DNA from 2 places in the Kocuria sp. CPCC 205263 genome. Region 1 is predicted to be linked to the other one. Evidence: riboswitches for the same ligand, from Rfam matches in the RefSeq annotation. Region 1 holds a riboswitch; the other holds the start of a gene.
What was found. A riboswitch is a leader RNA that binds a small molecule or an ion and turns the genes downstream of it on or off. The one in region 1 is predicted to bind S-adenosylmethionine.

Region 1 (5,365 bases):
GGCCACGGCCGAGCAGGTCGCCGCCGTCATCGCCTTCCTCGCGAGCGACGACGCCTCCAACGTCAACGGCGTGATCATGCCCTCGGACGGCGGCTGGTCCGCGGTGTGACGCACCGCGCGGGGTCCGTGCCCCGCGCGGTGCGCGGCTCACTCCTCCTCGAGCGTGAAGACCTCCTGCGGCTCGTCGAGGACGACCTCCTGGTCCTGCTCCACGAGGTCGTCGGGGTTCGCCTCGAGCGAGGACGCCTCCGAGCGGTCGGGCGCGTGCACCGGAGCCTCCTCGTCCTGGTCGTCGAGATCCTGCTGATCGGCGTCGATCGACTGCTCGAGCCGGTCGGCCTCGTCGTACTCGGGTACGTCGCTCATGGCTGCCTCCTGCGTCGTGGGACCTGCGGGACCACCGGCCGTGGGGCCGGTCGTGTGCCTCCGACCCTACTCGTCGGGTCGTCTGTTCCCAGCCCCCTGGTGGTCGGATAACGTGGTCTGCACCACAGGAAGCACCGCTCAACAGCAGGAGTTGTCGATCATGACGAGCCGATTCCACCGCTACGCCGAACTGTTCAAGAGCAAGGGTCCCTGGTGCACCGTCTACACGGACATCAGCACCGGCACCGTCGACTCGCTGCACGCCATCGACGTGCTTCCGGAGAACATCTGCCGAGAGCTGGAGCGCCAGGGCGCGAGCAAGGCCGATCTCGCCGCGGTGGAGGCCGCCGTGCGCCCGGCCGAGGGCGTGCCGGACCCGGTGTGCCGGTACCTGCTGGTGCGCGGAGGCACCGTGGAGGTCGACGAGGTCCTCCCCGGTCCCCGGGCCGGCCGCGGTGTCGTCCAGGTGGAGGACGTCCCCGATCTCACTCCCCTGTTCCGGCACCGCCCGGACGACTTCCCGTACGTGGTCGCCGAGGTGGGCCGGGACGGCGGCGAGATCTGCCTCCAGCACGCCAGCCGCGTCCGGGCCGCGGACGAGCAGCAGATCGAGGGCGAGACCGAGCACCTGAAGAAGTTCCCCGGGGGCGGCTGGTCGCAGGGACGCTGGCAGCGGCACACGGAGGACGTGTGGCGGCGCAACACCGAGCAGGTGGCCGAGCAGATCGACAAGGTCGTGGCCGAGAGCGGGGCGCAGCTCGTCGTCCTGGCCGGGGACCTGCGGGCCCGGGGCCTGGTCGAGGAGCAGCTGTCCAAGGCGAGCCGGGCGATGCTGAGCGTCGTCGACGCCAACACCCGGGCGGAGGGCAGCAAGTCCGCCGACTTCGACCACCAGGTCGAGGAGCGCGTGGCGGAGGTCGTGGCGCACCGCCAGCAGGCGCTGCTCGAGCGGCTCGCCGAGCAGCAGGGACGCGCGGACCCCACCGCCGTCTCGGGGATGGCGCCCGTGGTCTCGGCCCTGCAGCAGGCCCAGGCGGAGACGCTGCTGCTCGACGACACCCACCTGGACACGGAGCAGCAGCTCATCGCCCTGGACGCCGAGCCGTGGATCGCCCTGGAGGAGTCGGAGGCCGTGGGCGCCGGCGTGCTGGGCCGGGTCTCCGCCGACGCCGCGCTGGTGCGCGCCGCGGTGCTGACCGACGGCCGCCCCGTCTTCGTGCCGCCGGGGGCGCTGCCCCACGGCACGGACGTCGCGGCCCTGCTGCGCTGGAGCGCCGCACCGGCGTCCTGACCCGGCACGGACGAGGGGCCCCCGCACGCGGGGGCCCCTCGTCCGTGCCCTGCCCCGTGCTCCCGGCGGGGCCGCGGGGTCAGGGGACGGGGTTCAGAGGGCCAGCTGGCGGGCGGGGGTGTCCGCGGCGGAGGGCTTGCCCGCGTAGGCGCCCCGGAACGCGGCGGCGGGGTGGGTGCCGAGCACCTTGGTCTGCCCCTCGCCGTAGAGGTTCTCGCGCAGCGTGGTGCCCTCGTACCCGGTGCGGTAGCGGCCGCGCTTCTGCAGCTCCGGCACGACCCACTCCACGAAGTCCTCGAACGAGCCCGGGGACACGTGGTAGGCGAGGTTGATGCCGTCCAGCCCGCCCTCGTCGATCCACCGCTCGAGCTCGTCGGCCACGGTCTGCGGGGACCCGACGATCGGCACGCCCATGCCGCCCATCGAGATGTGCTTGGCGACCTCCTTGATCGTCCACTTCTTGTGCGGGTCGGCCGTGGTGAAGGGGGTCAGGAAGGACTGGATCGAGTCGGTCTTGATGTACTCCAGGACGTCGTTCTCGTCGTAGCGGCCCAGGTCCAGCCCGGACCAGCCGCCCACGAGGCCCAGCGCGCCGTCGGTGTCCGCGTACCGCTCGTAGTCGCGGCGCTTCTGCTCGGCCTTCGCGTCGGTCTCGTCGACGATCACGTGCAGCATGGCGAAGATCTTGAGGTCGTCCCGGTTCCGGCCGCTGGCCTCCGCCTCGTCGCGCAGCTTGTCGGTCACCACCCGGGTCAGGTCCGGGCGGATGCCGCCCACGAACACCGCCTCCGCGTGGCGGCCGGCGAACGCCCGCCCGCGGGAGGAGGCCCCGGCCTGGAAGATCAGCGGCGTGCGCTGCGGGGACGGCTCGGTCAGCCCGATGCCGGGGACGTCGAAGTACTTGCCGTGGTGCTGGATGGGGTGCACGAGCGCCGGGTCGGCGAAGACCCCGTTGACCCGATCGCGCCGGACCGCGCCGTCCTCCCAGGAGCCCTCCCAGAGCTTGTAGCAGACCTCCATGAACTCCTCGGCGATCTCGTAGCGCTCGTCGTGGGAGATCTGCTCCGTCAGCCCGTGGTTCTCGGCGGCCGACTTCAGGTAGGACGTCACCACGTTGAAGCCCATCCGGCCCTTCGTGAGGTGGTCGAGGGTCGCGAACTTCCGGGCGAGCGGGTACGGCTGCTCGTAGGTGATCGCGCTCGTCACGCCGAAGCCGAGGTGCTTCGTCACGGCCGCCATCGCGGAGATCTGCATGAAGGGGTCGTTGACCGGGATCTGGGTGGCGTCCCGGATCACCGGGGCCGCGGAGTTCTGGTAGACGTCGTAGTACCCGACGACGTCCGCGAGGAACAGCGCGTCGAAGAGCCCCTTCTCCAGGACCTGGGCGACGTCCGTCCAGTACTCGATCGTGTTGTACTCGTCCGCCCGGGAGCGGGGGTGCTTCCACAGGCCGGGGGCCTGGTGGCCCACGCAGGTCATGTCGAAGGCGTTCAGGGCGATGCGCTTGCTCATGGGGTGTTCCTCCCGGGTCGATGCCGACCCGCGCCCGTGCGTCGTGGAGACCTGCCCGCGGGTCCGACGCACTGGTGGGCGCCGTACTTGCCGCGGAGCACGTGCACCGCGGCCCGATGTTCATCTGGGGCACCCCGCTACGGGAGAGGGTTGCCGCCCGACCAGCCAGAGCTTCGTGTCGGGACTCGTCATCGTCGTCGGGGGACAGCTTAGCGGGTGGCCCCTGACCGGGTGCAACCCCCGTGCGGTCCCACCGCACGGGGACGGTCCCGGCCGGCAGCGGGACGGTGCCGATCCGGTACGGGCAGCTCCGACGGGGCGCTCAGCCGGGTCGTTCAGCCGGGCGGGGCGAGCGGCGGGGTCCGGCTCGGGTCCAGGGTCCAGCCGCGCCGGAGCAGGGACCGGAGCTCGATCAGGGGGCAGGTGTCCATGACCACGTCGAGGCCGGCCCGCTCCGCCCGGGCGGCGGCGTCCTCGTCGACGACGCCCAGCTGCAGCCACACCGCGGCGGCGCCCACGGCGATGGCCTGGTCCACCACCGCGCCGACGCGGCGGGAGTTCACGAAGCAGTCCACCACGTCGATCGGTCCCGGGACCTCGGCGAGCGTGCGGTAGCCGGGCTCGCCGTGCACCGGCTCGCCCTTCGGGTTGACCGGCACGATCGTCATGCCGAGGTCGTCCCGGATCCGCTTCGCCACCGAGTGCGCCGGACGGGCCGTGTTGCCGGTCAGTCCCACCACGGCCCACCGGCCGGGCCGGGTCATGAGGCGGTCGATGACGGCAGGGTCGTTGCGGCTCATGCCCCCAGCCTGGCACGGAACCCGCTTCCTCTCCTTCTTCCTCCGTGTACCTCCGCGAGGCCGCACGTGTCGGCCACTTCAGGCGCCCGAGGTGGCCGACACGTGCGACCTCGCGGAGGGGGGGGTCAGGAGAAGAGCGGCAGGAGGTCCGCGTGCGCGCCCAGCTCCGCACGCTCCTGGGCGGTCAGCTCCGCCCGGCCGGTGCCCACGCGGGCAAAGTGCTCGTCGCTCCAGTGCTCGAGCGGTTCCCGCTCCCACAGGTCGGTGAGGACCCGGCGGACCTCGGCGAGCCCGTCCACGGCGGGACCCGGGGAGCCGTCCAGGTGCTGGATCAGGTCCAGGTGGTGCACCGTGGCCTCCACCGCGAGGGTGCTCAGCAGGTCCTCGAGGCGCAGCACGTGCCCCTGGGTGCGGACCGCGCCGTCGCCGCAGTGCTGCGCCGCGTGCACGAGCGCCCGGGTGGTCTCGCGGTGGAGGGCGCGCACCGGCTCCCAGTCCAGGACCATGGACGCGGCCACGCGGGTGTGGCGCCGGGCCTCGGCGGCCCCCGCGGGATCGCCACCCCAGTCGGTCCAGTAGGTCGCGGCGTCCCGGTCGGGTCGGGCGGTGGTGGGCGTGTGCAGGGCGACCAGCCCGCGCAGGGCGTCCATCGCGCAGTGGTGGGTGAGGTCCCGGACCGACCACCCCGGGCAGCCCGTGGCGGCCCAGGAGTCGTCGTCGCCGAGCCCGTCGAGGACCGCGCCGAACGCCGTGCAGGCGTCGCGCACCAGGTCCGCCCGGGCCGGGCTTCTGCGGCTCGTCATGGGTCCATGGTGGGGCACGGAGGGCTCCCGTGCCAGCGATGTGTCGCGATCATCACGGATGCGACGGATTTGCCAGGAAACACGCCGAGGACGTTCAATTGGTGGTGTAACCATCCGGAGCGGCTGAGAGACCTGGCTCGTCGACGTCGCAGCAACCGGCACGGATCCGTCTGATCCTCCGTGCGAGGTGCTAATGCCAGGACCGATGGAGTTGATCATGAGCACTTCCCTGCTGGGCTCTGCGCCGGCCACCGCACCGGGCACCGCGAAGCGCGCCTTCTCCGTGGCCTTCGAGCACGTCGGCAAGTCCTTCCCGTCCGGCCGCGAGACCCACCACGTCCTGCAGGACGTCGACGTCACGGCCCGGCCCGGCGAGGTCCTGGCGGTCCTGGGGCCCTCGGGGTGCGGCAAGTCCACGCTCCTGCGGGCCGCGGCGGGGCTCGACACCGCCTCGGCCGGACGGGTGCTCATCGACGGCACCCCCGTGTCCGGCATCGACCCGCGCTGCGCGGTCGCCTTCCAGGAGCCCCGCCTGCTGCCGTGGCGCTCGGTGCGCGAGAACGTCCGCCTGGGCCTGTCCCGCGGAATCCCCC
Region 2 (5,365 bases), on a different contig from region 1:
CACCACGAGCGCCCAGGCCGGGAGCTCGGCGGGCGGCAGCGCGGCGAGCGCCGGGAGCAGCGGCACGGGCCCGGCCTCGGTGCCCAGCGGAGAGGCGTGCGTGCCCGAGCCGAGCTCGAAGCCCGCGCCCGTGGCCCAGGCCAGGGCGTAGACCGCGAGGTTGGGCAGGTAGCCGAGCTGGAGTCCCGTCAGCGCGGTGTCCCCCGGCACGCCGGTGCCGAGCCGCTGGTAGACGCCCACCACGTCGTTCCAGTTCCAGAACAGGGCGGCGGCCAGCAGGGCGGACCCGGCCCCGACCCCGGCCACGGCCGCGACGAAGCCGGAGCGCAGCACCGCCCACACGTAGGACCCGGCCCAGCGGGAGTACTGGCTCGTGCGCTCGACCCACGCGGCGGCGTTGACGCCGATCAGTCCCGGCAGCGACCGGGAGGCCCGGTACGCGCCCACGAACCCGCCCAGGGCCACGGGGACGAGCGGGAAGACGGCGGCCGCGGCCGGGCTCGCCGAGACCTGCCCTCCGCTGAAGAGCAGCGCAGCGGCGGCGCTGAACGCGGAGTAGGCGGCCAGGCCGCTGAGGTACGGCTGCCAGAACTGGCCCTCCCAGCAGGCGCGGGCCAGCCGTCTCCCGGCGTGCCAGGAGAGCGCGAACGGCACGAGGGTCAGCCCGAGCGGGACGAGGTTGAGCGTCCCGGTGGTCGCGGGCAGCCCTGCGCCCGGGTCCAGGGCCACCTGGAGCGGGGTGAGGTGGGCGAGCAGCCAGACGTGACCGGAGAGCACGAACCCGCCGGTCAGGCCGAGGGTGTCGAAGCCGTCGGCGAGCCACACCATGAGGACGGTCAGCAGGACCAGCAAATAGGACACCACGGCCACGGAGCCGAGTTCCAGCGCGCCCTGCAGCCACAGCGGCATGGGCACACCCCGGCGGTCCGGGCGTACGGCGGGGGAGGACAGGCCTAGGGAGTTCATCACCGCCCATCCTCCCACGCCCGGGCGGCACCCCGGCCGAGGCTTCACGGCGCCTTCACCGGCGGGCCACGCCCCGCTTGCCGTCCGGTCGCCCGGCCCCGGCAGGCTCGGGAGCATGAGAGTCGCCGTGGTCGCCGAGCAGTTCCTCCCCCACCTCAACGGAGTCACCCACTCGGTGCTGCGGGTCGTCGAGCAGCTGGTCGCCGGCGGGCACGACGTCGTGGTCGTGGCGCCCTCCTACGACCCCGCGCCGCTCGGGCGCCCGGCGGAGCAGGTCGTCGAGGACCTCGACGGGGTGCCGGTGCACCGGCTGCCCGCCGTTCCGCTCACCGGCTACCCCGCCGTGCGGGTGGCCGGCGGGACCGTGGCCCGGGTGCGGCGGCAGCTGGAGCGCTTCCGGCCGGACGTGGTCCACGTGGCCTCCCCGTTCGTGCTGGGCCGCCGGGCGATCCTGGCGGCCCAGCAGCTCGGGGTGCCGTGCGTGGCGGTCTACCAGACCGACGTGCCCGGCTACGCGGCCAAGTACGGGGCCCCGTTCCTCGAGCAGCTCCTGTGGGGGCACGTGCGCTCCATGCACAACCTCGCCACGCTCACGCTCGCGCCGTCCACCTCGGCGGTCCGGCAGCTCACCGAGCACGGCGTCCAGGACGTGCACCTGTGGCGGCGCGGGGTGGACACCGCCCGCTTCTCCCCCCGGCACCGGGACGAGCGGTGGCGGGAGGAGGTCGGCGGCGGCCGGCGGATCGTCGGCTACGTGGGCCGGATCGCCCCGGAGAAGCAGGTCGAAGACCTCTCCACGGTCGCGGACCTGCCCGGCACCCGTCTGGTGGTCGTGGGCTCGGGCCCGGAGGAGGACGCCCTGCGCCGCCGGCTCCCGCAGGCCCACTTCACCGGGCGCCGCAGCGGTGCCGACCTGGCGCGCATCATGGCGTCCTTCGACGTGTTCGTCCACCCCGGCGAGTTCGAGACGTTCTGCCAGACGATCCAGGAGGCCATGGCCTCGGGGGTGCCGGTCGTCGCGACCGGCCGGGGCGGTCCCCTCGACCTCGTGGACCGCTCCCGCACCGGCTGGCTCTATCCCCCGGGCGACCTCGGGGCGCTGCGCGGGCACGTGGCCGATCTCCTGGGCGACGAGGCGAAGCGGGCCGCCTTCGGCGTCGCGGCGCACGCGGCGGTCCAGGGCCGGACGTGGGACGTGCTGGTCGGGCAGCTTCTCGAGCACTACGAGCACGCCGTGGCGCTCTCGGCCCAGGGCCGGGGCCGGCGGCACCGCCGGGCCGTCTGAGGGCTACCGGCGGGCGGGGGACGCGTCCAGCACGGGCGCCCCGGTGCCGGCGTACCGCCCCGGCTCCGCGGTCAGCACGGTCAGCCCGTGCACCAGGGCCGTGGCCGCGGTGAGCCCGGCGAGCGGGTCGGCCGCCCCCGTCACGGACAGTGCTCCCCACGCCCGGGCCACGGCGGCGTCCGCGGGGAGCACCCGGCCCGGGAAGCGCAGCTCGAGCTGCTCCGCCCACAGCGTCTCGTCGGGCCGCTCGGCGAGCAGCTCGCCGAGCACCGTGGCCGGCAGGAACAGCCGCCGGTGGCCGTGCCGGCGCAGGACCTCGGCCAGCTCGGGACAGCGCTCCGGGGTGCGCACCCCCAGCAGCACGGAACGGTCCAGGAGGAGGTCCACGGCGGCGGGCCTCAGGCCGCGGCGGCGAACTCCCCGCGGGCCGGAGCCAGCAGGAAGTCCACGAACTCGGTGCGGACCTGCACCACGCGGGCGTAGTCCTCGACGCTCATGGCGGAGACGCTGATCGCCGGGACGCTCGGCGCGGGATCGCGGCGGGTCCCGTCCCCGGTGGCCGGGACAGCGAGGGAGTGCTGGATGAACGCGCCCGTGCGGGCGGCGGAGGGGCGGGGGTCGGACATGACCGGGATCCTTCGTGCGCTCTTGCTCGCACCGGGTACCGCTGCTGCGGCGATGCGAGCCGCTTCCTCATCCGAACCACCCGTGAACATGGGGTTGGTGCCCGGTCAAGTCGGAGCTTGCCGACCGGGTCTCTTGAAGCTCTCCCCATTGAACCACATCGGCCGAACCGTGTCCGTGCGCGGCGCCCGGGCAGGAACCGGTGCCACCCCCCTGTGCGCAGGCCTTCCCCGGGGCGTCACCGCTCGGACATCTCGACGACACATCGTTGTGCTGGAATGGGTCCCGCAGGACCGGGGACGGCGCAGGCGACGACCCCGCGCATTACGTTTCGGTGACACAAATCACGACTCGCCTGTCGAGGTGTCGGAGCCGCGGGGTAGCCTGAACCTGCTTCTCGAGATGCGGCGTCCACGCCCTCGGCCGGAGATCGACGATCCCCGGCGGGCCCGTGGAGGGGCTCCGACCCGCTGCACGCCAACCCGATGTTCCCGGGTGGATCGGATGACGAAGCGGCGGGCAACGCCATCGGATGCCTGCAAGAACGTCAGGAGAAAACATGACCATGTCCGAAGAAAGAACAGCCATCACCACCGACCAGCGCGAGGAGTGGATCGACGTGACCGTCACCGCCCTCCCCGATCTGCACCTCGTCCGTCTCACGTCGACCGACGGGGACGTGCAGGAGTACCTGAGCCCCGAGGCCGACGACCTGGCCGCCGCGGCGGAGCACACGGAGGGTACAGCGCAATGGTGCGCCAAGTACCGCCAGCTCCTCGTTCCCGGAGCCCTCGCGGCGACCGGACGGCACCCGTTCTTCAAGCTCCACCCCTCGTCCCTCCCGCTGTCGGCATAGCCGGCGGACAGGAGCGCGCGGAGGCCGCAGCCCGTTGGGCTGCGGCCTCCGTCGTGCGGGAGGACGGTGACGTCCGGAGCGCCGGTGGGACCTGCGGGGTGCTCACTCGAGGCCGTAGTCCCCCGCCGAGCCCCAGCCGCCGCCGGCCTCGTCGGCGGAGCCGTCGAAATCCCACTCGGAGGCCTCAACCTCGAACGGCACGGAGACGTCCAGCTCGGCGTCGGAGACACGGTTCACCACGAAGGGGTCCTCCGGCTCCTCCGCGGCGGGGAGCGGATCGGGAACGGTCACGGCGCTTCCTCCCGGTGCCGCTCGGCGGGTACGACGACAGAACCGCCGCCGGGCTCAGCCCGACGACGGTTCTGGAGGATCAACGGGCCGGAGCCCGCGGAAAATCCTTAGGAGATGACGTTGATGTTCGCAGCCTGGGGGCCCTTGGGGCCGTCCTGGGTCTCGAACTCGACGCGGTCGTTCTCGTTCAGCGAGCGGAAGCCGTTCGAGTTGATCGCGGAGAAGTGGGCGAAAACGTCCTTGGAGCCGTCCTCGGGGGTGATGAAGCCGAAGCCCTTGTCAGCGTTGAACCACTTGACGATACCGGTAGTCATGGGAGACCTGATCCTTCATGAGATGAACGTTTCCCGACGTTCGAGAAACAAAACAGTTGTGATGCATGGAAAACGTCTTCTCAGAAAAACTGCTGCACCCGAGTGGGCCGAACTGCTTGAAAGACAAAAACGAACCTCAACAACTGCGGACTACTCTACACGAGATCCGGCGCCGCACCACCCGGGGCGGTGCGCCGCACCCGACCCGGCACCGGGAACCGCTCAGAACCGGGGACCGCTCAGACCGGCGGGGCACCGAGCTCGATGAGGAGCACTCCGCCGGCGATCAGGGCCACCCCGGCCGCCGTCACCCAGGTGAACGGCTCGCGGAACAGGACCCGGCCGGCCAGCGCCGTCAGCGCCACGCCGGAGGCCGACCAGATGCCGTAGGCGACGCCCAGCGCCATGCCCTCGGCCAGGACGAGGCTCAGGCAGGTGAACGCCACCAGGTAGCCGACGGCCACGGCGGCGTACCAGCGGGGGCGGCCCCGGGCGGCCATCCGCAGGGACAGGGTCCCGGCGACCTCGGTGAGGATCGAGACACTGAGGAAGAGCCAGGCCATCAGGGGGCCTCCTCCGGCTCGGGGGCACGGCGCCGGGCGGGGCCGCGGGAGCCGAGCTCCACGCACAGCACGCCAGCTACGACCAGCACGATCCCGGCCAGCACGGCCGGGCTCAGCCGCTCACCGTAGACCACGGCCGCCGCCAGGGCGGTGAGCATCACCCCGAGGGCGGCCCACACGCCGTAGGCGACCCCCACCGGCATGCCGCGGCGCAGCACGGACGCCAGGAGGGTGAACGCGGCGAGGTAGCCGGTGACGACGAGCACGTACCAGGCGGGTTCGTCCAGAGCCGCCTTCAGCGACAGCGTGGCCGCCACCTCGGCGAGCACGGCGGCGAGCAGCAGCAGCCGGCGCAGCACGGCTCAGCCCTCCAGGAGCTCGTCGGCGACCGCCTTGACCCGGGCCCGCTCCTGCGGGTCGGGGGCGAAGACGCCCGCGGCGTCGGCGAACCACACGCCGTCGGCGA

Region 2: another riboswitch for S-adenosylmethionine. It lies ahead of RF647_RS02660 (hypothetical protein); the one in region 1 lies ahead of RF647_RS02095 (LLM class flavin-dependent oxidoreductase).

The regions. Positions count from the first base shown of each region.
Region 1 covers NZ_JAVKPV010000001.1:441,113-446,477, forward strand. The annotation lists gene RF647_RS02080 (SDR family NAD(P)-dependent oxidoreductase) at 1-109, shown strand, start outside; gene RF647_RS02085 (hypothetical protein) at 148-366, opposite strand; gene RF647_RS02090 (Vms1/Ankzf1 family peptidyl-tRNA hydrolase) at 527-1,657, shown strand; gene RF647_RS02095 (LLM class flavin-dependent oxidoreductase) at 1,751-3,169, opposite strand; SAM riboswitch class IV at 3,248-3,362, opposite strand; gene RF647_RS02100 (CoA-binding protein) at 3,505-3,969, opposite strand; gene RF647_RS02105 (maleylpyruvate isomerase N-terminal domain-containing protein) at 4,095-4,772, opposite strand; SAM riboswitch class I at 4,880-4,984, shown strand; gene RF647_RS02110 (ABC transporter ATP-binding protein) at 4,990-5,365, shown strand, end outside.
Region 2 covers NZ_JAVKPV010000002.1:43,335-48,699, reverse strand. The annotation lists gene RF647_RS02675 (DUF6350 family protein) at 1-966, opposite strand, end outside; gene RF647_RS02670 (glycosyltransferase family 4 protein) at 1,082-2,251, shown strand; gene RF647_RS02665 (PIN domain-containing protein) at 2,255-2,638, opposite strand; gene RF647_RS02660 (hypothetical protein) at 2,650-2,877, opposite strand; SAM riboswitch class IV at 2,891-3,016, opposite strand; gene RF647_RS02655 (hypothetical protein) at 3,435-3,731, shown strand; gene RF647_RS02650 (hypothetical protein) at 3,834-4,022, opposite strand; gene RF647_RS02645 (cold-shock protein) at 4,130-4,336, opposite strand; gene RF647_RS02640 (multidrug efflux SMR transporter) at 4,576-4,899, opposite strand; gene RF647_RS02635 (multidrug efflux SMR transporter) at 4,899-5,258, opposite strand; gene RF647_RS02630 (TetR/AcrR family transcriptional regulator) at 5,262-5,365, opposite strand, start outside.